DNA from 2 places in the Shewanella alkalitolerans genome. Region 1 is predicted to be linked to the other one. Evidence: predicted binding sites of a transcription regulator. Region 1 holds the regulator's gene; the other holds the start of a gene.

Region 1 (15,952 bases):
TATTTTAATCGGCTTTGCGCTGAACCTAGATACGGACTTGTAGTCCAATCTGAATAGTCGAATTAGATACTCGGTCGACACCTGTGTCGACCGACCTGAATATGCCAAGGATTTTTGTGGATGAAACCCTGTAAACAACTGATTTTTGCTTTACTTACATTGGCGATGAGCCACGGCGCGATGGCCGAGAACGTGCCCCTGGATAGGGTGACGGTTCAGATCAACGAAGGCATAGTGCTGGAAAGCGAAATCGTCAACATGTTGAAGACAGTCAAAGCCAACGCAAAAGCCGCCGGCCAGTCATTACCTTCTGACAAGGCGCTACGCACTCAGGTGATCGAGCGTCTGATCGTGACCCGTCTGCAACTACAGATGGCCGACCGCATCGGTCTACACATCGGTGACCTGCAGCTGGACCAGACAATCGAGAACATCGCCAAGGAGCAGAAGATGACTCCTGAGATGATGCGCGAAAAGGTCGAGGCCGAAGGCATGAGCTGGAGCCAATACCGCGAGCAGCTACGCGAAGAGATCACCCTAGGCGAGATCCAACGTATTCAGGTACAGCGTCGTATCCAGGTTTCTCCACAGGAGATCAACAGCCTGGTTAAGCTAATCGAAGAACAGGGTATGCAGCAGGTGGAGTACCAGATCGGTCATATCCTGATCGAGGTGCCCAACAGCCCTAACAGCGAACAACTTGAAGCCGCCAGCAGCCGCGCCAACGCCGTGCTCAAGCGCCTACAAGACAATGCCGACTTCAAACAGACCGCCATCGCCTCCTCTTCTGGCCCTAAGGCGCTGGAAGGCGGTATCTGGGATTACATGAACGTCAATGAAATGCCAACCCTGTTCGCCGAGCTTTTAGTCGGCGCCAAGACGGGTGACATCATAGGCCCTGTGCGCAGCGGCGCCGGCTTCCACATCATCAAGGTGATGGATGCCCGCGGCCTGCAGACCAAAGAAATTGACGAAGTACGTTCACGTCATATACTGATCAAGCCGTCGCCTATCCTGTCGGAAGAGCGTGCCAAGGCGATGCTCGACAAGTTTGCGGCCCAGCTGAGAAGCGGCGAAGCAGACTTTGCTACCCTGGCCCGTCAATACAGCGAAGATCCAGGTTCGGCGGCCAAGGGCGGCGAACTGGGCTGGGCAGATCCTACTGTCTACGTACCAGCCTTCGCACAGACATTGGGCGCACTGAAGATCAACGAGATCAGTGAGCCATTCCGTTCTAGCCACGGCTGGCACATAGTGCAGCTGGAGGAGAGACGTAAAACGGATGCGACAGATAAATTTAACACTAATCGGGCGCACCAGCTCATCTTCCGCCGCAAGTTTAATGAAGAATTACAAAACTGGCTGGATGAAATGCGAGCAGAGGCTTACATTGAAGTATTCGATGCCGATTTCAATCGAGGTTAATCATATTGACGACTAAACGCATCGCCATCACACCGGGAGAACCTGCCGGTGTGGGCCCAGACTTAGTCATTCAACTTGCTCAGCGCGCTTGGCCCGCTGAGCTTGTTGTTTGTGCCGACCCCACTTTGCTGACCAGCCGCGCCAAGCAGATCGGCTTGCCGATCCAGCTGCGCCCCTTTCAGCCCAATCAGGCGCCTAAGCCGCAGGAAGCCGGTACCCTGACCATAGTGCCCTTCCCCCTGATAAAAGAAGCAGTGTGCGGTAAGCTCGATGAACAGAACAGCAGCTATGTGATCGACACCCTGGCCTATGCCGGTGAGAAGAACATGAATGGCGAGTTCGACGCCGTGGTGACAGGCCCTGTCCACAAAGGGATCATCAACCAGGCGGGTATCCCCTTTAGCGGTCATACCGAGTTCTTTGCCCACCAGGCCAACTGTCAGGATGTGGTAATGCTGCTCGCAGCCCCAGGCCTGCAGGTGGCGCTGGTCACCACACATATTCCGCTGGCCTATGTGTCTAAGGCGATCACCCGTGACCGTCTGCATCAGATCATCAAGATCTTGCACAAAGATCTGGTGACCAAGTTTGCTCTGGATGATCCTAAGATCTATGTCTGTGGCCTCAACCCCCATGCGGGTGAAGATGGCCACCTGGGCCGCGAAGAGATCGATGTGATCATTCCCGCGCTCAACGAGTTGCGCGAGCAAAACATGAATATCGTCGGGCCACTGCCTGCCGACACCCTGTTCCAGCCAAAGTATCTGGAAGATGCCGATGTGATCCTCGCCATGTATCACGATCAGGGACTGCCGGTGCTGAAATCCCAGGGCTTTGGCAGCTCGGTCAATATCACCCTAGGGCTGCCCTATATCCGCACCTCGGTCGACCATGGTACGGCACTGGAGCTGGCAGGCACAGGCAAGGCCGACATCGGCAGTTTTGTCTGCGCGCTAAACAAGGCTATCGAACTAGCCACCAAGAATGAGTCACTTAAAGAGTAGTAATGAGTAATAAAGTACATTTAGGCCACACGGCGAGAAAACGTTTCGGACAAAACTTTTTGACCGACAGCAATGTGATCAATCGTATCGTCGGCGCCATCTCGCCCGATAACGATCACGTGATGGTCGAGATTGGCCCAGGCCTGGCGGCGCTTACCGAGCCGGTAGCCGAAAGCATTGACAAGCTGACCGTGGTCGAGCTGGATAAAGATCTGGTTGAGCGTCTGCAGACACATCCGTTTCTCAAAGACAAGCTGGAGATCCACCAGGGCGACGCGCTGAAATTCGATTTCATGCAGCTGGTCGAAGAAGGCAAGCAGATGAAGGTGTTTGGCAACCTGCCCTACAACATCTCTACGCCGCTGATGTTCCACCTGTTTGAGTTTGCCGAGCATATCGAGAATATGCACTTTATGCTGCAAAAAGAGGTGGTACTGAGACTCTCCGCCGCACCCGGTACCAAGGCCTATGGCCGTTTGACAGTGATGGCGCAATATTTCTGTCAGGTAATGCCGGTACTCGAAGTGCCACCAGGCTGCTTCACACCGCCGCCAAAGGTCGACTCTGCCGTGGTGAGACTCGTCCCCTACAAGGAGAAGCCTTACCCCTGCAAAGATGTGGATCTACTAAGACACCTGTGTACCACGGCCTTTAACATGCGCCGTAAGACACTGCGTAACAACCTCAAGCAGTTGTTGAACGATGACGACTTCAGCGCGCTGGGCATAGATGCCAGCATGCGCCCTGAGCAGATCACAGTGCAGCAATATGTCGCCATGGCCAACCATCTGGTCGATAAACGCCAAGCCTAACCGTGACGGAGGCGCTGTGCGCCTCCCACCCGTTAACCTTTAGGGATCCGAATGAAACAACTCGAATCCTCAATCAGGATTGAGGTCAAAACCGACTATATCGAAGAGCAATCTTCGCCCGAAGAAGAGAGATACCTGTTCAGCTACACCATCACCATCATCAACTTAGGGGATGAAGCCGTCACTCTGAAGAGCCGCATGTGGTGCATTACAGACGCCAATGGCCATGAGAGTAAGGTCGAAGGCGCAGGTGTGGTTGGCGAGACCCCCACCATCAAGCCTAATACCGCCTACCAATACACCAGTGGTACGGTATGCGAGACGCCCTTTGCCGTCATGCAGGGCTACTATGTGATGGTGACCGAACAGGGTGAGACCTTCAAGGCGCCCATCGCCCCCTTCCGTCTAGCGGCCCCCGGCCTGCTGCATTAATTCGACACAGCGAACCGAGAGCATCTATGGCAACATACTTCGTGGGCGATATACAGGGCTGTTTCGATGAGCTCCAGGCCCTACTGGCCAAGGTGGACTTTAACCCTTCCAAAGATGAGCTCTGGGTGGTCGGCGACATGGTGGCCAGGGGCACCCAATCCCTGGAGACACTGCGTTACCTCAAGGGGCTTGAGGGCTCGGTAAAATCCGTGCTGGGCAATCACGACCTGCACCTGATGGCGCTGCACGGCAAGGTGAAACGGGTCAATCCCAAGGATAACCTGGGCGCCCTGTTAGCGGCGCCGGATCTCAACCAGCTCATCGATTGGCTCAGGCTACAGCCACTGGCCCGGGAACATAAGGCCCATTCTGTCTTGATGGCTCACGCCGGCATTCCGCCCCAGTGGGACGTTAAAACCGCCCTCAAGGAGTCGCGCAAGGTACAGGAAGCACTGGCAAGAGATGACTATATCGAGCGCCTCATCGCCAAGATGTACACTAACTCGGTCAGCGAGTGGTCTCCCGAAACCAAGGGGCTCAAACGCCTCGTCTATACCATCAACGCCCTTACCCGGATGCGTTTCCTCCACAGCGATGGTCGATTAAACTTCGATTGTAAGCTGCCGCCAGCGAAAGGCGAGAAGGAAGGCTTGATCCCCTGGTTTAAACAACCAGGCCGGGCCATGAAAGGCCATACTTTGGTCTTTGGCCATTGGGCGGCCCTGATGGGAGAGGTGAACCAGCCTGGGCTGCAGGCACTGGATACCGGGTGCTGCTGGGGACAATATTTAACCCTCTGGCATCTTGAATCGAATCAAAAAATTACCCAAAATAAGTTAAAAAAGAGTTAAACTAGCCCTTAGCTTGGCCGATAAAAAAATGAGCGGATATCACCGCCCAGCCCTGAGAATATGTTATGTAATTAGGGATATAACAACAAAAACCGGAGTGCCCTATGAAATTGAATGTCGCCACTCGAGTCATCGGTGGATTTAGTGTCGTCACCTTACTGCTTATCGTCTTAGGTGTGGCGTCCTTGGTCACCAACGACAACATCAAGAGCAGCACCCTCGTTTTGCAAGACCTGAGCCTTCCCGCCCTAAAGAGCAGCAATGGCCTGACACAAAATCTTGCATTGCAAGAAAAGCAGCTACTGGTAGCCTTCCATAGCAAGCAATCCAAAGAACTGCCTCAGGTTCGCAGCCAATTCACCAGCCTCAGCAAAGGCTTTATCACCGAACTGGATCAACTCAATCGTATCATTCAAGGCCACGAGGATAATCTTGGCGGCCAGATCAAGTCACTCAGGGCCAACTACCAGTCGTTCAACGACAACAGCCTCAAGATGATGCAGGCCAGAGAGCAGTCGCTGCAGACTCAGGAATCTTTGGTCGACAACCTGGAAAGTCTCGAAAGCGCCGCCGATGATACCGCATCACTACTACTGGACCTTATCGATCTGGAGACCAGTCAAGATCCCACAGAACGTGAAATTGCTGCCACCGCCAGCAACATAGACAACAGCTTCAGCAACCTGATCACCAGCAGCTATGACCTGGTCAATGCCAAGGAGAAGTCCAAGTACGAGACCATACTCAAGGAGCTGGACTACATCATCAGCGAAGCGCAAAACAAGCTGGAATATGTGAGCCGCCACTGGGAAGGCGTCATCGACCAGGAAGCGCTGGACAATATCAACACCGAGGCGAGCAAGGTATTCACCATGCTCAACGGCCCAGACTCGATTCTTAAGCGCAAGGGTCAGCAGCTGGATTTCAACCTGCAGGCCAGTCAACTGCTTAATACCGTCGAATCCAACGCCACCGCCGTTAACCAGAGCATGGGCAGCCTGAACAAGGCGATCGAGTCCACCTCACAGGCCGTAAGCGTCAAGGCGATCGACGAAATCGACAGCGCCAGCTATAAGACCCTGGCACTGGTCCTGATCGCCATCGTCGTGGCGGTGCTGGTGAGTATCGCGGTGATCCGCCCGCTTAAGAACTCACTCGATAAGGTCAACAACGCCCTCAATATCCTGGCCTCAGGTAACCTGACCCATAAGCTGGATGACAGCGGCCATGACGAATTTGCCGAGCTGTCGCGCAACTGTAACAGGTTAGTCGACAGCCTGCGCACCCTGATCCAAGGGATCCTGGACCGCTCTAACCAACTGGCTGCCGCCGCCGAAGAAACGTCAGCCATCACAGCGCAGACCACAGCAGGCATTCAAGAGCAGAAGAACCAGGTCGATCAGGTGGCAACCGCCACGACCCAGCTCAGCTCAAGTGCCATGCAGGTAAGCACAAGTGCCGACGAGGCCCTGAACCAGATCAGGCAAGCCGATGAAGAGGCGCAGCATATGCGTGCCATCGCCGATGAGAATAAGCGCACCATACTGGCGCTGGCCGACGAAGTCGCCAAGGCGGGACAGGTGATCAACAAGGTTCACTCAGACAGCGCCTCTATCGGCTCGATATTGGATGTGATCCGTGGCATCGCCGAACAGACCAACCTGCTGGCGCTGAACGCCGCCATCGAGGCCGCCAGGGCCGGTGAACAGGGCCGAGGCTTTGCCGTGGTGGCCGATGAGGTTCGCAGTCTGGCATCTCGCACCCAGGACTCGACTCAAGAGATCCAGCAGATGATTCAGGTGCTACAACAGGGTACCCAGGAAGCCGTTTCCGTGATGGAGCTGGGCCGTCAGCAGGCCAACAGCTGTGTCGAGAAGACAGAGCAGGCCAACGTCGCCCTGGAGAGCATCAGCAATGCGGTGCACTATGCCCATGACTCTGGTACTCATATTGCCAATGCGGCCCAGGAGCAGAACCTGGTGAGCCAGCAGGTGTCTGAGAAGCTAGAGCATATCGCCGCGATCTCCGAAGAGACGGCCACAGGTGCCGACCAAACGGCACAATCTAGCCATCAGGTGGCCCAGCTTGCCGAAGAGCTCCAGGCCTCTGTGGGCGAATTTAAGGTGTAAAAGCTAAAGCCAAAGTTAAAGACATAGTAACGGCTTTAAATAGGTACAAAAAAACCGGACTCTAGGGTCCGGTTTTTTATGCTTACTCGAAGCGTTTTGGCAGATTAGTTACCTGCGAGGCGTTCCTTGACTGCCGCGGTAATTGGGCTACCGCCGTGACCGTTACCCTCGGCCCATTCGACAACCGTCAGACCATCGGCTTCCTTGACACTCAACTCTTCGGTGGAGAGACGCTTGCTCATGAACTCGCCCACGTCGTTGGCACCGCTAATCATGGCGAAACGCAACAGGCTGTTGCCATCACAGGTCACCCCTTCATACACGTTGCGTAGCTTAACGCGTGCTTCTTTCAATTTCTTACGTAAACGGTTTTTATCATCGGCCTGAACATAGTTACAGATGTTGGCAACGAGTTGATCGTTTGCTTGAACTGGCGCTGGAACGGTATAAACAGAGGCTGCAATCACCACAGCTAACGTAGTCGGTAAAAAACGCATCGGGTACTCCTATAATATTTATTATTTTTTTCAGTAAGCTATCACTAAAGTGATGCCTAAAGACAACTCGGGGTAACACCATAAGTTAACATTTTTTTGCCAAATTGATAAAGCGATATTCCAAACCTTTATCATTTATGTGAGATTCACTGTCGAGCAGCTGCCAACTGCCATCATCCCACTCCGGGAAATGGGTATCGCCCTCGACATCGAGATTGATCTCTGTCAGATACAGGCGATCCGCCTGAGGCAATAGCTCGGCATAAAGCTGGCCACCGCCTATCACCACCAACTCCTCACAGCCCTGCACCAATTCCTTGGCCTGTTCGAATGAGGTCACACAGGTCACGCCCTCGATAACCAGATCTTCTTGCCGGCTCACCACTAGGTTGTGGCGTCCAGGCAGGGGTCTGCCGATGGATTCGAAGGTCTTACGGCCCATGACCACAGGCTTACCTAGGGTCATCTGTTTAAAGTGGCGCAGGTCTTCCGGCAGGTGCCAGGGCATCTGATTATCTTTGCCGATAACCCGGTTATTTGCCATCGCGGCAATCATAGCTATTTTCATGGGCTCTCCAACGGTCTTGTGCCGTCTGTAGGGTTTAGAATTAGATCACTGGGCGGGTACGAAAATAGAGCAGACTGGGCATGGCGAGTCCGACAGATAACGCCCCTAAGATGAAGATGGTCTTCAAGCCATTGCTGATCACCTCTGCGGTCAGCTCTGGGCTCACCTCAGACTGGGCAGACAGCTGCACCAAGGCGATCACTGTGTTGTAGGCATAGGTTCCCGGGATCATGGGGATGATCGCTGCCACGGCGTACATCAGCGGCGGTGCCAGATGTTTCTTTGCAAAGCCAATGGTTAACACCCCGACCAAGGCCGCCGCAGCAAAGGTACACCACTCTATCGGCATACCGAAATGCAGCAGCAAGGTGCGCAGGCTGTGGCCCAGGGCGCCAGCCAGGGCGCAGTATGGCAGGAAGCGTTTGGGCACATTGAACACCATGGCGAAACCCACCGCAGGAACAGCCGAGAAGGCCGCATCGTTTAGCAGCTTGAGCAGCAGCTCCATCATAGGAAGAGTCCTCCCAGTTGCATGGCGATGGTGATCCCTATGACGGATGAGACGGTCAACAGGGTGGCGTGGCCCCAACGGGAGATCCCCACGTTAAGGTGCCCCTTCACCATATCCGAGATCGCGTTGATCATGGGAAAACCCGGCACCAACATCAGCACACTGGCGGCCATCGGCAGCTTAGGGGTATCGGTCAGTTGCAGGTGATAGCCCATCTGCGCCACCAAGGTGGTGATAAAGGCGGTCACCGCAAAGTTCACCAGCAGGTTGAAATGATGCTTGGCGATGGCCAGACGCACCGACATGCCCACTGATGCGGCCAGTATGGTGATCAACACTGCCATGGTATCGCCACCAAACAGATGGCAGAAACTGCCACAGGAGAGGCCGATCATGGGTACCAGATAGCGCCTAGGATAGCTCTTTGGCTGGATCCGCGAGACACGTTTACGCACCTCATTGAGGCCGTAGATCCCCTTCTCCGTCAACAGACAGATGCGCTGCAGCTCGCAGATGATGGTCATATTGATGCCATGCTCGCGAATACGTCGGGTAGTAGTGATACAGCGACCATGCACCAGGCTGGTCAGCACCAGAGAGTTAGAGGAGATGGAGATCTCGACACTGGCGAGACCTAATGCCTGACCCAGGCGCTGGCTGATCTCTTCGACGAGGTCGGACTCAGCACCATAGGCCAGTAAGAGTTGAGCAACCCGGACAACCTGCCGGGTAATATCATTTTGAGTATCGGCGTACACAATTCTCTCAGAATGAAAGGGGTAACTTAATAAACTTACCTTTGATAGATGATTTCGACATCATAGTCATCATCATCGAAGTCGTCGTCGAAGTCATCATCATAGTCCTCATTGACCACTTCCTGGGTCTTCTGATGATAGTTGTCCCACTTGAACTCGACCTCTGCATCGGGATCTTCCTCGACCTCTGGTGGCAGAGTATCGATAAAGTCCATCAGCTTGAGCGCCAGTTCCTGCGTGCCTTCGCGGTTGTAGGCCGAAATACAGTAGACATCGCCCTGCCAATCCAACTCTTTGACGATGCGATCGACGCGCTCTTGCAGCTCCTCTTCGAGTAGCAGGTCAGTCTTGTTGAACACCAACCAACGAGGCTTGCTGGCCAGTAGCGGCGAATGCTTCTCTAGCTCACCTACGATGGCACGGGCACTGTCGACAGGATCGCTGCCATCGATAGGCTCGATATCCAGGATATGCAGCAGTACGCGACAACGCTCCAGGTGCTTAAGGAAGCGAATACCCAATCCGGCCCCTTCGGCGGCGCCTTCGATCAGACCAGGAATATCGGCGATCACAAAGCTCTGACCATGTCTTGGTGTCACAACCCCTAGGTTAGGCACCAGAGTGGTAAATGGATAATCGGCAACCTTGGGCTTGGCACGAGACACAGAGCGAATAAAGGTCGACTTACCGGCATTAGGCATACCCAGCAGACCCACATCCGCCAACAGCATTAGCTCGAGTCTCAGGCTACGCACCTCACCTGGGGTACCCAGGGTCTTCTGACGCGGCGCGCGGTTGGTACTGCTCTTAAAGCGAGTGTTACCCAGGCCATGGAAGCCACCTTTAGCCACCAACAGCTTCTGACCATGGGTCTTGAGATCACCAAGGGCTTCCTGGGTCTCTTCATCGACGGCGCGGGTCCCGACTGGCACCTTAAGGATAAGATCTTTACCGCCATGACCGGTACAGTCGCGACCACGACCATTCTCGCCACGCTCGGCAAAATGGAAACGCTCGAAACGGTAATCGATCAGGGTGTTGAGGTTTTCATCGGCCTGCAGATAAACACTGCCGCCGTCACCACCGTCACCGCCATCTGGGCCGCCATCGGGCACATATTTTTCGCGTCGAAAACTAACGCAACCACTACCGCCATCACCAGCTTCGACTCTGATCACGGCTTCATCGACAAACTTCATACCAACTCCAGGCGCCAAACAATAGACCGATTATACTGCCTATCGAAACTTACCGCCAAAAAACAATGATGCAACTGCCCCAGCACAAAGCGGCAGAGACAATATTGGACTGGTGCTGGAGCGATATACAGGCTCTTTCACCAGTAATGATTCTTCATAAACAATAAAGCCCCACCAGAGGCAGGGCTTTAGAAACTAGCTTGGGTAGCTAAGTATTAAGCTTCGATGCTAATGAACTTGCGGTTCTTAGGACCTTTAACTTCGAACTTAACTTTACCGTCAGTTAGTGCAAATAGAGTATGGTCACGACCGATACCTACGTTAACACCTGCGTGGAACTTAGTACCACGTTGACGAACGATGATGTTACCAGCTAGAACTGATTCACCACCGAAACGCTTAACACCAAGACGTTTGCTTTCTGAATCGCGGCCGTTACGAGTAGAACCGCCAGCTTTTTTATGTGCCATTAGTTAGACCCCTTATTAAGCGTTGATAGCTGTAATTTTAACTTCGGTGAACCACTGACGGTGGCCCATCTTCTTATCGTGGTGCTTACGACGACGGAACTTAACGATAGTTACCTTCTCGCCACGGCCATGGCTGATCACTTCAGCTACAACCTTACCACCTTCAACTAAAGGTGCACCAACGTGTACAGTTTCACCATCTGCAACCAAAAGAACTTGGTCGAATTCGATAGTTTCGCCTGTAGCAACTTCTAATTTTTCTAGACGTACAGTATGGCCTTCAGCAACACGGTGTTGCTTACCACCACTTTGAAAAACAGCGTACATAGCTATTTTACTCCGATATTTCTAGCACGCAGACCCTTTTTGTTTGGCTGGGTGCTATAAAAGCTTTAATGACAATGGTCGCGGAGTTTACGCTAAGTTCGCCTGGCTGACAAGTCCTAATTCACTTTGATCAAAAAAAGATCGGAATTACTCGCACAATACTCTTCTGCTACTGTCAGGCGAGGCATTTTTAGGTAGAATCTAATAATTATAACATTTTCGCCTTAATTTGGGCTGTCTGAATTACCTCGCAACCCTAAAAGTAGAGCCATTATATGGATTTGAATGCCATTCGTCAGCTGGCAGACGCTGATATGAAAGCCGTCGACCAACTTATCTATAAGCAGTTGGAATCGGATGTCGCCCTTATTAATCAACTCGGATTCTACATCATCAATGGCGGCGGCAAGCGCATGCGTCCGCTGCTCTCTATCTTGGCCGCCCGCGCCATCGCCTATGAAGGTGAAGCACATCTTAAATTGGCGGCAATCGTTGAGTTTATCCATACCGCGTCTCTGCTACACGACGACGTGGTCGATGAGTCTATGCTTAGACGCGGCCGGGAAACCGCCAACGCCCTGTTCGGTAACAGCGCCAGCGTATTGGTGGGTGACTTCCTCTATACCCGCTCTTTCCAAATGATGACAGAGCTGAAGAGCATGGAGGTGCTTGAAGTACTCGCCGATGCCACCAACGTGCTGGCGGAAGGCGAAGTATTGCAGCTAATGAACTGTAACGACCCAGACACCAGCGAAGAGAGCTACATGCGGGTGATCTACTGCAAGACGGCGAAACTATTTGAAGCCGCGACCCGTCTGGCAGGTGTGCTGGCCGATAGCAGCATAGAAGTGCAGACCGCACTGGCCGACTATGGTAAGTATCTGGGCACCGCCTTCCAGCTCACCGACGATCTATTAGACTATACGGCCGACACCGAGGCTCTAGGTAAGAATATAGGCGACGACTTAGCCGAGGGTAAGCCTACCCTGCCCCTTATCTACGCCATCGCCAACGGCAACGAGCTGGAGCGTCAATTGATTCGCGATGCGATCGAGAAAGGCGACGGCACTGAGCATATCGATACCATACTAAATGCCCTTGAGCAGTGTGGCGCCCTGGACTACACAGAGAAACGCGCTCAGGAAGAAGCAGAGAAGGCGATACGCGCATTAGATCTAATTCCCGATAGCGACTATAAGCAAGCCCTGATATCGCTGGCGAGAATCGCCGTGGCGCGCGATCACTAATTAGCAGACAATTAGTTCCTAATCAGTCTTTCGCCACTCGATATCAAGGTAAAAGTTACCCATAAAAAAATGGAGCCAATTGGCTCCATTTTTATTTAAGGACGAACTAAAGGCTTAGCCTTATTTTACGAAGTCGACACCCAATGCGATATCGGCTTTAAGCGTGTCTAGCATAGCATCACGTGCGTTGGCTTCGAACTCGCTAACCTCACCATAGGCAAGTACCTGCTCGATACCGTTCTTACCCAGTAGTACAGGTTGCGCGAAGAAGTCAGCATGCTCGCTGCCACCATCGACATAGGCACACTCAACAACGTTTACTTCGCCCTGTAGGCCGCGAACCAGTGACAGACCGAAACGACATGCCGCCTGACCCATAGACAGAGTCGCGCTACCGCCACCCGCCTTAGCTTCAACCACTTCGGTACCCGCGTTCTGGATACGAGTCGTCAGTGCAGCCACTTCTTCATCAGAGAAGCTTACGCCTTCGATTTGAGACAGTAGTGGCAGAATAGTCACACCGCTGTGTCCACCGATAACATTCACTTTAACGTCGGCAACGTTCAGACCTTTCGCTTCGGCAACGAAAGTTTCAGAGCGGATAACGTCAAGGGTAGTTACACCGAACAGACGGTTCTTGTCGTATACACCGGCAGCCTTCAGTACTTCTGCAGCGATAGCGACAGTAGTGTTAACTGGGTTAGTGATGATACCGATCAGCGCCTTAGGACAAGTTGCGGCACACTTCTCAACCAGGTTTCTCACGATACCCGCGTTGATGTTGAATAGATCTGAACGATCCATGCCAGGCTTACGTGCAACACCGGCAGAGATCAGTACCACGTCGGCACCTTCCAGCGCTGGCGTTGGATCTTCACCCGCAAAACCCTTCACCTCTACAGCAGTCGGGATGTGGCTTAGGTCAACGGCAACACCAGGAGTGACTGGCGCGATATCATAAAGGGATAGTTTTGAACCGGCAGGCAGTTGAGTTTTGAGTAGTAGGGCAAGAGCCTGGCCAATACCACCGGCGGCACCAAGTACAGCAACTTTCATAGTTATCTCCGTTAATTCTTGGATATTATGTGATATAGATCTAGATTTACCGATGGCGCAACATTACTGGAATCACGGTAAAAATTCAATTATCCCTTAGTCGTGTGGCCAGATAATTTCAATTTCTCCCAGCCAACTGCCATTTACAGCCCATTTAGGATATACTGCCCGGCCTTGCCTGCGACCCCTTAGCGCTCCAACCACCCCGCAAACCTGAATTTTTATTCACACAATCCGAATAACGCTTGACTAATGGCGCAAAAATATTCAAAATAACCCAGTTTTTTGAATATAAGAATAATTCGATATGCAAGCCAATAAAAATCAAGACGAACTTGTAAAAACCTTTAAGGCTATCTTGAAGGAGGAGCGTTTTGGCTCCCAGAGCGAGATAGTAAACGCCCTGCAGTCCGAGGGCTTCAACAACATTAACCAATCCAAAGTCTCACGCATGCTGAGCAAGTTTGGCGCCGTGCGCACCCGCAACGCCAAGCAGGAGATGGTCTACTGCCTGCCCGCCGAGCTTGGGGTCCCGACGGCCGGCAGCCCACTGAAAAACTTAGTGCTGGATGTCGACCATAATCAATCTATGATAGTGGTCAGAACCAGCCCAGGCGCAGCCCAGCTGATCGCCAGACTGCTGGACTCTATAGGTAAGCCTGAGGGCATACTGGGCACCATCGCCGGTGACGATACCATCTTCATCTGCCCTTCCAACATTCAGGAAGTGGACAAGACGCTCGAGACGGTCAAGTCGCTGTTTAACTACGCCGATTAGTCCGCTTCGCAAAGATAGCCTAGGCCATCCCCCGAGAGACATCCTTTAGCCTGTTTGGGCAAAGGGTGTTTTTTTATCTAAGTTTTGACTTGGTTTTACCTAGGTTTAATCACGCTCAAATTGAATACTGTATATCTGATAGGATACACTGAGTCCAAACCATCCCCTCTGTCACCCGATGGTTAAGGACCCGAGATGAATAACAATAAGATAATCAATATCGACAACCTTTGCTGGGAATCTTGGCAACACTCAGATCGATACGCCAGTCATCAGAAACATATCGGCGACGCCGCCGGTTGTCAGCAGATCGGTGTCACCATGGAGCGACTGGAACCCGGCAAGCTCTCCTCCGTCGCCCACTATCACACCAAGGAAGAGGAACACCTCTACGCGCTGCAGGGCGAAGCCACCCTGTATATCGACGGCGAGCCTCACCCCTTTAAGCAGGGCGACTATATCTGTTTTACCGCCAACTCAGGCATCGCCCATACCCTGAAAAACGAATCCGACGCCGACTTCCTGTTTCTGGTGCTGGGCAATCGCGATCCCCACGATGTGGTGGTGTACCCGGAGCATAATAAGGTGCAGGTGCGCTCCATCGACGAGATCTATGCCAAGCGCCCTACCAACTACTGGGACCCCGACCGTTAAGTCACCGTTAAGCGGGCACAAAAAAACACACCTTAGGGTGTGTTTTTATTGGGTTAGAGTCTAGCTACTAGACGCTGGTCACTTTGAGGAATTCAGATTGAGAGACTCATATTAAGCGACTGTTCAAGAGAACCGCTATGCCTTAATCCTCGAACTCTAATCCTCGAATTCTGCCTCTCGCTCCATGAAATCAAGCGATGGGGCAAAGAATGCCGAGCCGGTCAGTGCCTGGGTAAAGTGCATCAGGTGATCATGGTTCCCCTCGCCGTCGCCATGGACCATGCTGCTCAGCATCTTCTCAAAATGTACCGAGTTGCGACAGACGGAGATAAACATCAGCCCCTGCTCCTTCATCGACCCGTAAGGCATACTCTGGCGCAGGATCTCCATCGACTTACCGTCGGCATCCTTCAGATTGACCCGCTTGATGTGGCTGGTAAGCGGCTTGTCCTCAGAGGCATACTCGATATTGTCTATCTTGGTACGGCCTATGATATCTTCCTGCTTCTTCTGCGGCAGACGGTTCCACTTACTGAGGTTATGGGCAAACTTCTGCACATGAATATAGCTGCCACCACGGAAATACTCGTCTTCGTCGCCCACCAAGGCCACATCCTGACGATGACGCCCCTTAGGGTTCTCTGTGCCGTCGACAAATCCGGTTAGATCCCGGGTATCCATAAACTGGAATCCCCTCTCCTCATCCACCAACTCAACCAAATCTTCAAACATCTGACACACCTCGTTGGCTACTAGGTGCAAGATGTCGTAACGATCGCAGCGCAGATGCACGAAGAGATCATACTCATGGGCCGGTGCATCGCGGTTGTCGGCATGCATGGCCGGGAAAGGCTTGAGCTGTGAAGGACGACGTCCTGGATACAGGCTATCCCAGTAGTTGGCACCTATGGCCACGAAACCGTTGAAGGCGCTGTCGGCATACTGGTCGGCCAATTCATAGATATACTGAGCGACATTGGCGACGCAGGGACGCAGCTGAGACTCGACGCCGTCGTTGGCGTTGAACATCAGATACACGCTATGTAAATTTCCTTCGGCACACACACCCAGCTGTTCACGTGGCATAACCAGACTATCCATAAATAAACCTACCTTTCGTCAGTCTCAATTTCGGCGTTATTATCCGAAACTTTAGCGATAATTAGTATTACACAACCCACAAACCGTTAAAGCGAAACGTCATTTACCGGCTAGATTAACTTTTTTTTAAGTT
Region 2 (15,952 bases), 860 kb from region 1:
TTACCATCTTCGCCAGGGTTAATCTGGGTCGGCAGGCTTCTATGCTGCGGCTCCTGACTCTTCATGGCAATGGTGTGTATCTCTTTCACCTGGCTGCCCATGATGGCCACTTGCTGTTTTAATTGGCCCATCTCCTGTTTCAGATAGGCGAGCTCCTTCTCTAACTTGTCGTCATTTTTTTGCTGACAGGCAGCAGTAAAAAACAGCAAAGATAGGCAGACTATCACTGTCGAATGAGTAGATGGCATAAGTCGATCCTCGTTTGGTGCCACTGACCTTGTCTATAGCGTTATCTTGCACTTCTTGATGAGGCGATAGAAAGTCGTTCGTGAGATGTTGAGTTCACGGGCCGCCGCCGAGATATTGTGGTTATTGCGCTTAATGGCGGCCAATAGAAGTTCGGTATCAATTTCGGTTCTGTGCTGCGCCAGATCGACCACATCGGGATCATCATTTGCCGAACAAGCGAATTTAATGCCGAGGTCGGCTTCGGTGATGATGTCGCTTTCGGTCATGATGATGGCGCGTTGAATGCGGTTTTTAAGTTCGCGCACATTACCTGGCCACTGATAGTTGGTCATGGCATATAACGCGTCCTGGTGAAACTGAAATTGACGATTGGGTGGAGCGAGTTTGGTTAAGTAATCTTGAGCCAAGAGAGGGATATCTTGCTTATGTTCTCTTAAGCTGGGTAGCTCTATTTGTATGATATTGATTCGATAGAATAGATCTTCCCTGAATTTGCCCTCTTCGACGGCGTTTTCTAAATTGACATGGGTGGCGAAGATGATGCGACAATCCACCTCAGTGGACTTCTGGCCACCGATACGTTCGATATAATGCTCTTCAAGAAACTGCAGCAGATTGATCTGTAACTCGAGTGACAGATCGCCTATTTCATCTAAAAATAGGGTGCCCTTGTTAGCTCGCTCTATTCGACCTATGTATTGCCTGTCTGCGCCGGTGAAGGCGCCTTTCTCATGGCCGAACAACTCTGAATGAATGAGGGTTGGGGGCAGGGCGCCGCAATTCACCGTGATAAAGGGGCCATTTTTACGAGACGAGAGTGAGTGGATCAAGTTGGCGCACAGACCCTTACCCGTGCCGGTTTCGCCGCCTATCAGTACGGTTTCATCTGACTTGGCGATCTTATAGAGATTATCGCGCAGGGTCTGCATCACCTTCGATTCACCAAAGAAGAAGGATCTTGGTTGATGCGTGGTTTTCTCCTTACTCCATTGCTCATTTAATTGGGCCATGCCACAGAGGTGCCCCAAGGTGTGATCGAGGCGCTGCCAATCAATGGGAAGGTGATGAAAATCCAAGAAATAGTCTGTAAAGCAGAAGCAAAGGTTACCCAGGTTTTTAGGGCTGTCTAAGGAGATAGCCAGCCAGAGTAAACCGGGTTGACGCGCGGACAGTAGTTCGATGGCGCGTAGTACTACCTGCTGGTGGGGGAGATCTATAATGGCGATAGCGATCTGGCAGGGAGCGCTCTCTAAAACTTTGTAGGCCGCACTAAGGGTGCCTGCATGATTGAAATGCCATTGACATGAGTCGGTCTGTTTATCGGTAAGACACGCTTCATCCGTGAGGTTTAATACCAATATGTTACGTTCCTTGTGAGTTAAGTTCCTCTTACGGTTACTCACACTTGATCCTTAGCCGGGGCCCCAAGACAGCCAATGCATTTGCTAGACAGGATGCTTAAATTTTAGGAAAGCTTGCTATTAACGCAAGTTGATAGTGTATCTAATTGTGATTCTTTTTATGTGTGGTCATTATCACTGCAATTGCCCTTTGTGTGTGGGTTTTACCTATGTTGTTAAGTTGTGTTTTGGCCTGTTTGGTTATAGATCTTCTGTGTGCCTGTTTTAAGGTGCTTTTTTGGCAAAACTAGGGTCAGCTTGTCTTGGCTTATTGCCGTTTTGTCGAAGGATTATGCTGGGCACTCGCCTTAGCGATAAGTGAAATTAAGATTGAAAATGGTCAGTAGGTGAAGACGGCTTAGGAAGGAATAGGCGCAGTCCTTAAACCGCGCCTTATTCATCTATAGGTCAATATATTTTTAGATAGCCTTATCGCTGCTACTCGCTCTCTGTTAGCCGCATTGATATTTGGGATGATTATTGACTCTTAAGACCGTTATAGAGGGTTTCTATCCAGGTTTCCTGAGAGATAAATTTCCATCCCCAACCCTGCAAGTCGTCCGGTAAGCCTTGCTGCTTGATAGCCTCGAGCGACTTGCCCGATTTGAGCTGGGTGTTCATCCAGTCGATAGAGGTGTCTAACATCTGCTTGAACTTGATCAGATCTTGCTTGTTGGCCAGTTCGCCGTGTCCCGGAATGATTTTGGTGTTGTCATCGACCTTGGCCAAGATGGTGGCGACGCTGTCGCGATAGCCAAGCACCGAGCCACCTCCTTTAAGATCGATATAGGGAAATCTATCTTTAAAGAAGAGATCGCCCATATGTACCACAGGCGCATCACGCCAGAAGATCACACTATCACCATCTGTATGACCAGCGCCCAGGTGCACGAGTGAGAGCGTGTCGCCATTGAAGTGGATATTGATCCCCTGATCATAGGTGATGCTGGGCAAGGCCTGTTTAGTGAAGTCTTGATTACTGGCCAAGCGTTTGAGTACATTGTCGTGGGCGAAGATGGTGCCGGTTTGGCCAAAGATGCCGTTACCGCCGGTATGATCGCCATGGTAGTGGGTGTTGACGATATATTTAGGCTTGCCCGCCTGGATGTCGGCCAGCGCCGCGCTAATCTTGTCCGCCAGTGGGGCAAACTGATCGTCGATGATCAGCAGGCCATCTTCTCCCGCAGATACGCCTATGTTGCCGCCGGCGCCGGTCAGCATATAGACATGTTCTGAAAGTTTGGTGGCCGCTATTTCGACCTTGGCAAACTTATCTTCGTCGGCCAAGCTATTGATGCTGATGCCATAACTGCCGATGAGCAGGCTTGTCAGCGCAAAGCGTAAGATGTTGTTCATTGGAAGACCTTTTTCTCTCTTATCGAATCAATTTATATAGTTGCATAATAAAAAGGCTGCAAGAAGCAGCCTTTTTTAGTTTGTCTGATTTGTGCGCCTTTCCTATCGGCCTTAGTGAGCCCAGGGCATGATGCGGCGGGTGAACCTGTCGGCGTTACCCAGCTTGATGGCGGCCTGATGGCGCATGCGATACAGGGCTTGATAGCAGAGCGGTACCAGATAGAGGCTGGTCAGCGTCGAGAAGCTCAAGCCGCCGATGATGGCGATCGCCATGGGTGAATAGGGCGGTCCGCCGCCACCAATCTGGGTGTCGCCCATGGCCAGTGGTATCAGGCCTAGTACCGTTGTGCCTACTGTCATGAGTACCGGGCGCAGACGGGTGATGCACACTTCCTTGATGGTGGCAGAGAGACGGTCGAGCTCCGGCGTCTTCTGGTTAATCTGATCCACCAGTACTATGCCGTTATTCACCACAATACCCATCAAGATCAATATCCCAATCATGGCCATGATAGACATGCTGGTGCCGGTCAGTAGCAGCGCCCAGAACACCCCTGTGATGGAGAAGAGGATCGAGGTGATGATAGCCGTCGGCAGCAGTAGCGATTCGAACAGGGCGGCCATGACGATATAGATCATGGCGATGGCCAAGATCATATTGGTCGCCATGATGGCCTGATCTTCATCCTGACGCTGGAAACCACCTCGCAGCGAATAGCCGTAGCCCGCAGGAAATTGCACCGCATCCATCACCTGTTTGATGGCCTTTTGGGCCTCTTCCGTGGTCATTTCATCCAGGTTGGCACCGATTGAGAGCGCGGTTTGACGATCATAGTGGCGGATTGTATCGAATCGTGGACGAATCGAGATCTCGGCCAGGCTCTGCAAGGTGTAGACCCGATTACCCTGACGCACGATAGGCAGCTCTTTTAGCCTTTCGAGCGACTCGCGCCACTGTTTGTCGTAAGCCAGCTCGATGCGCAGCTCACCGCTTGGGTCGTGCCTGAAAGAGCGCAGCGGCGAACCCCTAAGAGCCATGGACACGCTGCGGGCAAGTTCGCTCAGGCTCAAGTCCAGTCTCGCGGCCATGGTGCGGTCGAGCTCGATGATCACCTCTTGCTGCGTGCTGTTAAGCTCCGAGCGCACATCGATGAGCCCGTCTATCTTGGCCAGCATAGGCACCACCTGTTCACTGATGGTGATCAGTTCGCTGGTGGAACGTCCGGTGAGGGTGACGCGAATGCCGTTGTTGTCGTTCCCCCAGCCAAATTGCGGCTTGGCGATGGAGAACTTCGGGAAGCCTTCACGTATCTTGCGCTTTAGTGCCTTGATATCTATGTCGGCATCTTCCTGTAGCAGCAGGGTCGACTGGCCTCTGTCGGCCGAGAAGTAGCTGTAGACAGAGTCGATATAGAAAGCCTCTTTGTTGGCGTAGAGGTAATCTTCCATGCGGTTGATCATCGCCTCGGTGACATCCAGGCTGTGGCGCCCCTCTACCTGGTAGTTGATGTAGAGGCGATTGTTGCCTTCTCCGTCGTTTTGATCCTGCTGCACCATGCTCAGCGGTAGTGCTGTCGAAGCAAGGATCACCACGGCAATCAGCCCTGAACGCTTGGGTCTGTGTAAGATCCACGCCAGGCTACGCTCGTAGAAAGACTCGAGCTTGCTCTGCTTAGGATTCGTCTCAATCTCGAAATGCAGCTTAGTTAACATCAATGGGATCAAAGTTTTAGCTACCAAGAGTGAGGCCGCAAGCGAGATACAGATGGCGATGGCCACATGCTCCAAGAAGATGGTCAGCTCTACCTTGACGCCGAAGATATTTGGCAAGAACACAATGGCTGTGGTCAGGGTGCCGGCCAGCACCGCCAGGGCAACCTTGTTGACCCCAGTGAGTACCGCCTGGGAGGTGGTTGCTGTGCCTTGATGCTGCTTCTCTTGCAGCACGCTCTCACTGACCACCACGGCGTTGTCGATCAGCATGCCGACCGCCAGTAATAGTCCCATCATTGAGAGGATATTCAGGCTATAGCCCAAGAAATACATGCCTGCCAGCGTCATACACAGAGAGATGGGCACAGAGGAGACCACCACCAGTGTCATCTTCAGGTTGCGCAGGAAGAGATAGAGCACGGCGAACGAGAGCAGGGCGCCTATCAGGCCGGCGGCAAGTAGATCAGACAGGGAGGATTTCACCCCGTAGGCCTGATCTTCCATGATAAACAGCTTGATACCGTTGAACTGCTGGTCCTGTTTAGCCGCCTCAATCACCTTGAGTACACGCTCAGACACGTCCACCAGGTTAGCGCCGGATTCTTTGAACACATCCAGACCGACCGCATATTTCTGATCCAGATGACGACCATCGAGGCGTTCGGGTAGGGCGTAGCGAATGCTGGCCACATCGCCCAAGGTGACGCCTGGGATCAATACCAGGGCGGCGATATCGTCGAGATCGCGAAACTCACCCTTTGGCGACACCTGATACACACGGGTGTTCGCCCTGAGAGTCCCAGCGCTGACGATAAAGTTCTCTTGCCCCAGTCGTTGTTGCAACATGGTGCTGTTGATGCCGGTGGCGCTGAGCTTGTCAGCATCGATTCGGATCTCGATCTGCTTCTGCTCGACACCATAGAGGCTCACCTGAGACACCCCTTCGACACGCTCCAGCGGCTTCTTCAGCTGCTTGTCCAGCAGATCGAAAGCGCCTGACAGCTCACGCTCGCTCGAGATACGTATGGTCAGCACAGGCATGTCGGCGGTGGAGAACTGGCGGATGAAGACCCGCTCCACATCTTTAGGTAGGAGGTGGCGCACCGCATCCACTTTTTCCCTGGCTTCCAGGCTCTTGGTGGAGACGTTTTCGCCCCACTTCATCCTGAGTTCAATTTCGGCGCCATTTTGCGATGAGCGCGATCTCAGCTCCTCAATCCCACCCATGGTGGCGAGAGACTCTTCCAATACATTGGTGATCTCACGCTCCACCTCGGCAGGGGTTGAACCCTTGTAGGGGACTTCAATCATTACCTGGGGCATCTCTATGCCAGGAAACATCTCCAGCGGCAGCAGGCGACTCGAGGCCAGACCAAAGAGGAGTATGGCCACGAAGAACATGCTGGTGGTAACGGGTCTCGTTAGGGCTAATCGAGTGATATTCATACTGATTCTCCCTCTTGGACAACTTCGGCTGGTGCGTCAAACGCCTTGCGATCGAACAGGGCGTAGAGCGCTGGGATCACCACAAGCGTCAGCAGAGTGGCTAGCGAAAGGCCGAATATAACAGTGATCGCCATGGGCGCACGTACCTCGCTGCCATCGCCTAAACCCAGTGCCATAGGCGCCAGACCCAGTGCTGTGGTCATTGTGGTCATGACGATGGGGCGCAGACGAGACTTGGCGGCTTCTTCGATGGCCGTCAGTTTAGCCATACCCTGCTCACGCAACTGGTTGATACGATCCACCAGGACGATGGCGTTGTTCACTACGATACCTGCCAGCATGATGAGGCCGATGAACACCACCACGCTCAGGTGAGTCTGGGTGATGAACAGACCGAAGATGCTACCACCCACTGCCATGGGCACGGCGATCAGAATAAGCAGTGGGTGTACCAGCGACTCGAACTGGCTGGCCATCACCAGATATACCAGGAAGACGGCCAATACCAGGGCGATCTGAAGCGACTGGAAGGAGTGTTCCATCTCTTCGTTCTGGCCGCCGAAGCGCACCTGAATCGAGCTAGGCAGATTTTGCTGATCTATGATGCTTCTCGCCTCGATCACGGCATCGTTGAGATCACCATAGGCGAGGTTTGCCGAGACGATGGCAACGCGCTGCTGGCTGATACGGTTGATGGCAGAAGGGCCCAGATTCAAGGAGACATCGGCAACGGCGCTCAGTGGAATAGGCTGATTGCTGTTGGGGTTGATGATCATCGAATCGATGTCGCTTATCTGATCGCGTTCCTCGAGTTCGCTGCGCACCAAGATGTCGATCTTTCTGTCACGCACTGTATATTGGCTGGCGACTGTGCCGCCGATGCGCTGGGCGATACGATTCGCCACGGTTGGCGCATCCATGCCAAGGGCGGCAAGGCGGGCGTGATCGAAACGGATGCTCAGCTCTGGCTGACCGTCACGTAGGCTGGTGTTGAGGTCTGCAAAGCGATTTGAATCAGACAGCGCGCTGATGAGGTTATCGGCGGTCTGCTTGAGCTGAGTTAAGTCATAGCCTATCACTTCTATCTCAAGCGGGGTCTTGAAGCTAAACAGCTCTGGGTGTTGGATCTTCGCCTCTAGTTCAGGGATACGCATGGCTGTGGTGCGCAGCACATGGGTGACTGCGTTAAAGGCCTGATGATCGGCCAGCACCACCTGCAGACGGCCCCAGTTTTCGCCGCCGCGCGAGGTATCTGAGGTCATCAGACCGCCGCTACCGGCTTGGCTGTAGGCATGTTTTACATCTTCCCTGTCTTTGATAGACAAGGCCAGCTTTTGTAACACTCTGTCTGTCTCACTGACTTCTGTGCCCGGCGGCAGCAGGACTTCTACATAGAACTCGCCCTGATTCATCGGCGGGATCAGCTCCATGCCGAGTCTTGGTATAAGGCTCATGGTGCCTAAGGTGAGGGTAAGGGAGATAGCCAGTGTCACCCAGGTAAACTTAAGCGCCTGACGCAGCAGCTTGTGATAGACACCTTCGAGCAGGTGATAGAACCAGTTAAATGCCAGGCTGATGGGGCGCATGATAAGGCCCGCAAGCCATGAAAACGCACGGCTCAGCATCAAGGCCAGGGTCAGTAGCAGTGACGGCAGATAGCTAAACAGTAGGACGAAGGGGAAGGAGCAGACGGTGGCACCGTAATGCTTCACCTTGGCCAGTTTAGTGTCGAGCACAGGCTTCTCACGTTTCTGCACCAGGTGCGGCAGGGCCTTGAAACCTTCGCGCGAGGCCAGCATAGGGATGGTGGTCAGCGCGACCAGCAGTGAGGCCAACAGGGCGAAGGTGACGGTCAGCGCCTGATCCGAAAACAGGGCACCGGCGACGCCATCGACAAACACCAGCGGCACGAATACCGCCAGGGTGGTCATGGTAGAGGCGAAGATAGCGCCGGCCACCTCTTTGGTGCCCGTCACGGCGGCGTCGAGTTTATTCATTCCCAGCTTGCGACAGCGGTCGATGTTTTCTAGCACCACGATGGCGTTATCCACCAGGAGGCCCACCGCCAGGGCGATACCGCCCAGTGACATGATGTTGAGGCTGATGTCGGCAAAATACATCATGTTGAAGGTGGCAATCACCGAAAACGGAATCGAGATGGAGATGATCAGGGTAGGCACTATGTCCCTGAGGAACAGGTAGATCACCAGCATGGAGAGCAAGCTACCAATAAGCGCTGCCGAGGTGACCTCGCTGACTGCGCTCTCGATAAACTCTGATTGATCGTAGATAACCTTAAGCTCTGCCTTCTCGTTCAGCTTCTTGAGATCGTTAAGTTTAGCGGTGACTTTACGGGCCACGGCAACAGTGTTGGCATCGCCTTCCTTGTAGATGGCCAGCTCGATAGACTCGGCAGAGCCGATGCGGGTGATGTCGTTACGTTCCTTATGGCTGTCGATGATGTCGGCCACCTCGAACAGACGCACCAGCGTCTGGTTGTCGCGATAAACGATGATCTGACCCAGCTCATCCAGGGAGTTGAACTGATTGAGGGTACGCACTAGATACTCTTTCTCGCCCTGTACCACCTTACCGGCAGAGAGGTTGATATTTTCGGCGGCGATACGCTCGCGGATCTTGTCGGCGTTCAGGTTAAGCTGAGTCAGCTTCTCCTGGTTCAGCTGAATATGCACCTCTTGCTCAAGACCACCGGAGAGCCTGACGGCCGCGACACCACTGAGGGATTCCAGCTGACGCTTAAGCTCCTCCTCGGCAAAGGTGCGCATCTGCTTAAGCGACTGAGCATCGGCGTCGGGCAGGGAAAGAGCGAGACGCACGATAGGATCTAAGTTAGGGTTAAAGCGCAGCAACAGCGGCTTCTTCACATCCAGGGGCAGCTCTATGGTGTCTAGCTTTTCTCTCACCTCCAGGCTTGCCATGTCCATGTCTGTGCCCCATTCAAATTCGAGCACTACATCTGACATGCCAGAGCGGGAGATGGAGCTTATCTTACGCAGCCCCTTAACGATACCGGCGGCTTCTTCGATGGGCTTAGAGACAAGCTGCTCCACCTCAACCGGCGCGGCGCCTTCATATTGGGTACGTATGGTGATGGTAGGGTAGCTGAGATCCGGCAGGAGTTTCACCGCCAGGCGAGAGAAACCCACCATGCCAAAGAGGATCACCGCCAGCATAAACATCCACACGGATACCGGCCGTTTAACGGAAGTATTAATTATCGACATAAGCTAAGTTCCCGTTATTGTTGTGCGCGAGCAACGTCTAGTTGGCTGATCACTTCAACTAAGGATTGATCTTTCAGGTTTTGTTGTCCGCGGATCACTATTTGTTCGCCGGGTTCTAGGCCTGAGACCACCTCTACGGTATCGGCCTCGCGATAGCCTAGCGCAACTTCGCGGCGCAGGGCATTATCTCCTTGGACGACATACAGGGCGTATTGATTGTCCTGATTGACCACGGCGTTATAGGGAACGGTTATCACATTGCTGTGGGTGTCGTATCTCAGCTCAACTCGGGTAAACATCCCCGCCTTTAGCTGGGCATTCTGGTTAGGCACCGAAAGTGTGACCTTAAAGGTACCACTTTGGGGATCGACGATGGGGCTGATACGCAGCACCTTGGCGTGAATAGTTTCTTTGGTGTGCTTGTTGGCGTAAAGCTCAGCCTCCTGACCTAGACGCAGGCTCTGTAGCTGAGCCTCGGGCAGATGGACTATGCCGTACAGTTCATCTTGATTAACCACATAGAAAAGCTGTTCAAACTCTTTGGCCATGTTACCGGCCTTCACATAACGCTTGGCAACTACGCCATCGATAGGGGAGCGAACCATGCTTTCTTGTACCTGCAGGGCGGCTAAGTCTCGCTTGGCGATGGCGGCCTGTAGGTTGTATTCGAGTTTGGCCATGGAATCGGCGCTGATGAACTCTTTATTGCTCATCTTCTTCAAACGGTTGAGCTCTTGCTCGATGATCTCCACTTCGGCCTGTGAGCGGGCCAGATCGTAGCGCTGGCGCTTAGCATCGATTACTGCCAGCAGCTGTCCCTTGGAGACGCGATCCCCTTCTTCAACCTTTATGGATTCGATAAGACCGGCGATGCGGCTAACAACGTCAGCTTCCTGAGGAGCTTCCAGGGTTGCGGTAGTGCTATAAAAAGAGGAGACATCACCTTGTATGACTGTCGTGGTTTCAACGGGAACGGCGTACTTTTCTTCTTCTTTCTTTGTTTCCTCATTACCACATGCACTGAGTACGGCAACAAATAGTAGGGGAAGTGCCAACTTAAACTTTGAAAAAGATTCCATGTGAAGATACCTATGTTATTTATCCAATTAGCCTTAGTAAGCACAAGGTGTGCCAAAATGTTAAACGACTATTTATCAGTTGCTTACGCTAAAATCAGTTAGTGCGTGGTGAGTTTGTTAACTGGTTTGTAGCGAAAATGTTTAACATGTGATGCTTTTGACTAATTAACAGTTAAGACCCATTGCCAAGGTCAGTGCAAATTGGATTTGATACAAAATGTATCTCTACTGCATGTGGGAGCTTAAGCTGGCTAGATGCCAGGTTGATTACTTAATGGGAAAGGGTTCAGATGTGAAGGGCTAAGAGAAAAAGGACTGAGAGAGCAGGACTGAGCGGGATGGGCAGAAAGGGAAGGGCTAAATAGAGGAGCGAAGTGGCAGGTAAAGGGAGTCAATTGTTTTAAAGTGTTTACCCATTGCGGTGAAGGCTCAGATACCAACATCCAGATATAAAAGCTCGTTTATAGCTACTCATGTAAAAGGTGCATGTAAAAGACGCATGTAAAAGGCTCATATAAAAGCTCAGGCATAACGCCTTGCCTAAAACTGAGGCATTAAAAGATAGCGACCAAAAGAGAGCTATTAATGAAAGAGCGATTAAAATTAGAGCTATTAAAGAAGAGCGATTAAAGCAAAGCTATTAGAAGATAGGCATAAAAAAGCACCCCATGGGGTGCTTTTTAAGATCAGGCTGCGATTAACGCTTGTCCAGTTTGACGAAGTCGCGTTCTGGTGAGCCTGTGTAGAGCTGGCGTGGACGGCTGATCTTGTGACCAGGCTGATCCAACATCTCTTTCCAGTGTGCAATCCAACCCACGGTACGCGCCAGGGCGAACAGTACGGTGAACATGCTTGTTGGAATGCCGATAGCCTTCATGATGATGCCTGAGTAGAAATCGACGTTTGGATAGAGTTTCTTCGATACGAAGTACTCATCTTCCAACGCGATACGCTCAAGTTCCATCGCCACGTCGAGCAGCGGGTCATTGACCTTAAGCTCGGCAAGGACTTCGTGACAGGTTTCGCGCATAACCTTGGCGCGAGGGTCGAAGTTCTTGTAAACACGGTGACCGAAGCCCATCAGACGGAATGGATCTTCTTTGTCTTTCGCACGAGCGATGAACTCAGGAATGCGATCGACAGTGCCAATCTCTTCTAGCATGTTCAGACAGGCTTCGTTTGCGCCGCCGTGTGCAGGACCCCAAAGTGAGGCGATACCCGCCGCGATACACGCAAATGGGTTAGCCCCCGATGAACCGGCTAGACGCACGGTAGAGGTAGAGGCGTTTTGCTCATGGTCTGCGTGCAGGATAAAGATACGGTCCATAGCGCGTTCGATGATTGGGTTAACCTTGTACTCTTCACAAGGAACGGCAAACATCATGCTTAGGAAGTTGCCCGCATAGCTGAGGTCGTTACGTGGGTAAACAAATGGTTGACCAATTGAATACTTGTAACACATAGCGGCGATAGTCGGCATCTTAGAGACTAAACGGAACGCCGCGATTTCGCGGTGGTGTTCGTCGTTGACATCGAGAGAGTCTTGGTAGAATGCAGACAGTGCACCAGTTACGCCACATAGCATGGCCATCGGGTGTGCGTCACGGCGGAAACCACGGAAGAACGAAGCCAGTTGCTCGTTAACCATAGTGTGGGTCTTAACCGTGTAAACGAATTTGTCGTATTGAGCCTTGTTAGGTAACTCACCGTAAAGCAGTAGATAACAAAGATCTAAATAGTCTGAGTCGACGGCAAGTTCGTCGATCGCGTAACCACGGTGTAAAAGTATACCTTGGGCGCCATCAATGTATGTGATAGCTGATTCGCAGGATGCTGTCGCTAGGAATCCTGGGTCAAATGTAAAATGACCTTTGCTACCGAGTTTGCTGATGTCGATAACATCAAATCCCGCCGTTCCTTTCTTAATAGGCAGGTCAATCGAATCGTTCCCTGGTAGTTCCAATTTGGCTATATTATCAGCCATACCCCGTTCTCCTTACTTCATTCTTATGTGAGTGCGGCTTTGTCAAACGCCAATACTTTACAGTGAATCTAGATCACATTTCAATTTAAATAAGTGTTTAAATTCGTTAGACCATGGTCTTAATTTGACGTAAGTGCCCGTCAATACAGCAACTTGGCAGATTTTTTTACCAAAAAAACAAAATTTGCATAATGTGATGTTTGTATTTGACATTTGTGGGGCGTATACTTGCTTCGGCTCGAAAGAGCTACAAACAAACCAATTCGTAGACCATTATTTACATACTTATTTAGTGATTTTTGAATTAGTTAACTGTTTGTTTCAACTTTCCTTTTGAGGCGAGAGGAGGTGGTAAGTTTGCTTGCTGGTCAAATTTCGTTCGAAAGAGGTTCAATAACAAAAATAATGCTCAATGGAGCAGAGTGAGCAGAACGTGAAAAAGCAAAGACCTGTCCATCTAGATCTGCAGACCATTCGCTTTCCTGCAACAGCGATTGCGTCAATCCTACACCGTGTCTCCGGTGTCATCATGCTGTTTGCCGTCGGCATTCTTATCTGGTTGTTGAGTGAGTCACTCGCATCTGCTGAGAGTTTCGCAGGCATTCAATCTCTATTTGATACCTTTATCGTTAAGTTTGTTGTCTGGGGAATTCTGACCGCGCTTGGTTATCACCTGATTGTTGGCGTACGCCACCTGATCATGGATACCGGTCGTTGGGAAGAGTTGGAATCGGGTAACGCTTCAGCGAAAGCCGCCTTCGTTATTGCAGCGGCATGGTCAATCATTGCGGGGATTTGGGTATGGTAACAAATGCAGCGAGTCTTGGACGCAGTGGCGTTCATGATTTTATTCTTCTTCGTGCTAGTGCCGTGATCCTTACTTGTTACACCATTTTTTTAGTAGGATTCATCGCCGCTAGTGCGCCTCTCACTTATGACGTATGGCACGGTTTGTTCAGTGCTTTGCCGATGAAAGTGTTTACGCTTCTTGCCCTGGTCGCCATCCTGGTTCACGCCTGGATCGGTATCTGGCAGGTGCTCACCGACTATGTTAAGCCGGTAGCCGTCCGTGGCGTACTCCAATTCGTCTTCGTCGTAGCAGCGCTTTCTTACCTGGCTGCTGGCATTGTTATTGTGTGGGGTGTTTAAGTGAGTATTCCAGTACGTGAGTTTGATGCAGTCGTAATTGGCGCCGGTGGCGCGGGTATGCGAGCTGCACTACAGATTTCTAAAGAAGGTAAGAGCTGCGCGCTGTTATCTAAAGTATTCCCAACGCGTTCTCATACCGTTTCTGCCCAGGGTGGTATTACCGTTGCCCTAGGTAATGCTCATGAAGACCATTGGGAACAGCACATGTACGATACCGTTAAGGGTTCCGATTTTATCGGTGACCAAGACGCTATCGAATTTATGTGTCAAACCGGTCCAGAAGCCATTATCGAACTCGAGCACATGGGTCTGCCATTCTCTCGTTTCGATAACGGTAAGATCTATCAGCGTCCTTTCGGCGGCCAATCGAAGAACTTCGGTGGTGAGCAGGCGGCACGTACCGCTGCGGCGGCCGACCGTACCGGTCACGCCCTGCTGCACTGTTTATACCAGCAGAACGTTAAGCATAAGACTGAAGTCTTCTCTGAGTGGTATGCACTTGACCTGGTTAAGAACGAAGACGGTGCCATCGTAGGTTGTACTGCAATCGAAATCGAAACCGGCGAGATCGTGTACTTCAAGTCTAAGGCCACCATTCTAGCTACCGGTGGTGCGGGTCGTATCTACGCCTCTACTACTAACGCTCACATCAACACCGGTGACGGTGTCGGCATGGCAATGCGCGCTGGCGTGCAGATGCAAGACATGGAGATGTGGCAGTTCCACCCAACCGGTATCGCCGGCGCGGGTGTACTGGTCACCGAAGGTTGTCGTGGTGAAGGCGGATACCTGCTGAACAAAGACGGCGAGCGCTTCATGGAGCGTTACGCACCAAACGCGAAAGACCTGGCATCTCGTGACGTGGTAGCACGTTCTATGATGACTGAGATCCGTGAAGGCCGTGGCCTTGATGGTCCACTAGGTCCTCACTGCCTACTGAAACTCGATCACTTAGGTAAAGAGACGCTTGAAGCACGCCTACCAGGCGTATGTGAACTGTCTCGTACCTTCGCGCATATCGATCCGGCCGATGGCCCAATCCCTGTACTGCCAACCTGTCACTACATGATGGGTGGTCTGCCTGCTAAGGTGAGCGGTCAGGTGATCCGTAAGAATGAAGATGGTAGCGAAAGCGATGTCGTTGGTCTGTTTGCCGTGGGTGAGATTGCCTGTGTATCGGTACACGGTGCGAACCGCCTGGGCGGTAACTCACTACTCGACCTCGTGGTCTTTGGACGCGCAGCGGGTCAGCACCTGGGTAAGGCGCTGGATGAGACTGCCGATCCTAAAGAAGCGAGCGCCGATGAGATTGCTAAGTCTCTTGAGCGTCTAAATCGTTGGGAAAGCAACAAAGACGGTGAAGATCCTGCGCAGATCCGTAAAGATCTTCAGCTTTGTATGCAGCTTAACTTCTCGGTATTCCGTACCGGTGAGGCGATGGCAGAAGGTCTTGAAGAGCTTAAGGCGATTCGTGAGCGTCTGGCTAATGCTAAGCTGTCTGACAATTCAAGAGAGTTCAACACTCAGCGTATCGAGTGTCTAGAGCTTGATAACCTGATGGCGACAGCGATTGCGACTGCTTATGCGGCGAACTTCCGTCAAGAGAGTCGTGGTGCGCATTCACGTGAAGACTTCCTCGAGCGTGATGATGAGAACTGGTTGTGTCATAGCTTGTTCGATCCTCAGACCGAACAGATGACCAAGCGTGCGGTAAACATGGAGCCTAAGCTTCGTGAAGCCTTCCCGCCGATCAAGCGTACCTACTAAGGAAGATAAGATGAATTTGAAGATTGGTATTTATCGCTATAATCCTGAAGTAGACACTAAGCCTTACATGAAGGATTACACGCTAGAAGTGGCTGACGGTACCGATATGATGGTGCTGGATGTCCTGATGCAGCTGAAGGTACAAGACCCAACGCTGGCGTTCCGTCGCTCATGCCGTGAAGGTGTTTGTGGTAGTGATGGCGTAAACATGAACGGCAAGAACGGTCTGGCCTGTATCACACCAATTTCTACCTTCAAGGGTAAGAAGTTGGAGATACGTCCACTGCCGGGTATGCCTGTGGTTCGTGACCTGATTGTTGACCTGACTCAGTTCTACAAGCAGTACGAGAAGATCAAGCCTTACCTGATCAACGACGACAAGACACCGGCCCGTGAACATCTGCAATCGCCAGAAGAGCGTGCGCACCTGGACGGTCTGTATGAGTGTATCATGTGTGCGTGTTGTTCAACGGCTTGTCCATCATTCTGGTGGAACCCAGACAAGTTCATCGGTCCAAGCGGCCTGTTGCACGCCTATCGTTTCCTTATCGATAGCCGCGACAC

Evidence for each region. Region 1 encodes ArgR, which controls arginine synthesis, uptake and breakdown. Its sites were predicted from a motif close to ANTGAATANNTATTCANT; they were not measured.
Region 2: a site for ArgR is predicted at 12,749-12,766, ahead of K0J45_RS08380 (citrate synthase). Genes of this name have one in related genera too.

What each region holds. Positions count from the first base shown of each region.
Region 1 covers NZ_CP080422.1:984,169-1,000,120, reverse strand. The annotation lists gene surA (peptidylprolyl isomerase SurA) at 121-1,425, shown strand; gene pdxA (4-hydroxythreonine-4-phosphate dehydrogenase PdxA) at 1,431-2,429, shown strand; gene rsmA (16S rRNA (adenine(1518)-N(6)/adenine(1519)-N(6))-dimethyltransferase RsmA) at 2,432-3,241, shown strand; gene apaG (Co2+/Mg2+ efflux protein ApaG) at 3,293-3,673, shown strand; gene K0J45_RS04465 (symmetrical bis(5'-nucleosyl)-tetraphosphatase) at 3,700-4,524, shown strand; gene K0J45_RS04460 (methyl-accepting chemotaxis protein) at 4,629-6,653, shown strand; gene K0J45_RS04455 (DUF3718 domain-containing protein) at 6,758-7,150, opposite strand; gene folA (type 3 dihydrofolate reductase) at 7,236-7,718, opposite strand; gene K0J45_RS04445 (threonine/serine exporter family protein) at 7,759-8,229, opposite strand; gene K0J45_RS04440 (threonine/serine exporter family protein) at 8,226-8,987, opposite strand; gene cgtA (Obg family GTPase CgtA) at 9,023-10,186, opposite strand; gene rpmA (50S ribosomal protein L27) at 10,402-10,656, opposite strand; gene rplU (50S ribosomal protein L21) at 10,672-10,983, opposite strand; gene ispB (octaprenyl diphosphate synthase) at 11,259-12,230, shown strand; gene mdh (malate dehydrogenase) at 12,351-13,286, opposite strand; gene argR (transcriptional regulator ArgR) at 13,594-14,064, shown strand; gene K0J45_RS04405 (cupin domain-containing protein) at 14,260-14,718, shown strand; gene K0J45_RS04400 (Dyp-type peroxidase) at 14,875-15,819, opposite strand.
Region 2 covers NZ_CP080422.1:1,849,137-1,865,088, forward strand. The annotation lists gene K0J45_RS08350 (DsbA family protein) at 1-248, opposite strand, end outside; gene K0J45_RS08355 (sigma-54 dependent transcriptional regulator) at 282-1,652, opposite strand; gene K0J45_RS08360 (MBL fold metallo-hydrolase) at 2,127-3,005, opposite strand; gene K0J45_RS08365 (efflux RND transporter permease subunit) at 3,117-6,164, opposite strand; gene K0J45_RS08370 (efflux RND transporter permease subunit) at 6,161-9,409, opposite strand; gene K0J45_RS08375 (efflux RND transporter periplasmic adaptor subunit) at 9,424-10,488, opposite strand; gene K0J45_RS08380 (citrate synthase) at 11,186-12,472, opposite strand; gene sdhC (succinate dehydrogenase cytochrome b556 subunit) at 12,885-13,280, shown strand; gene sdhD (succinate dehydrogenase, hydrophobic membrane anchor protein) at 13,274-13,621, shown strand; gene sdhA (succinate dehydrogenase flavoprotein subunit) at 13,622-15,388, shown strand; gene K0J45_RS08400 (succinate dehydrogenase iron-sulfur subunit) at 15,399-15,952, shown strand, end outside.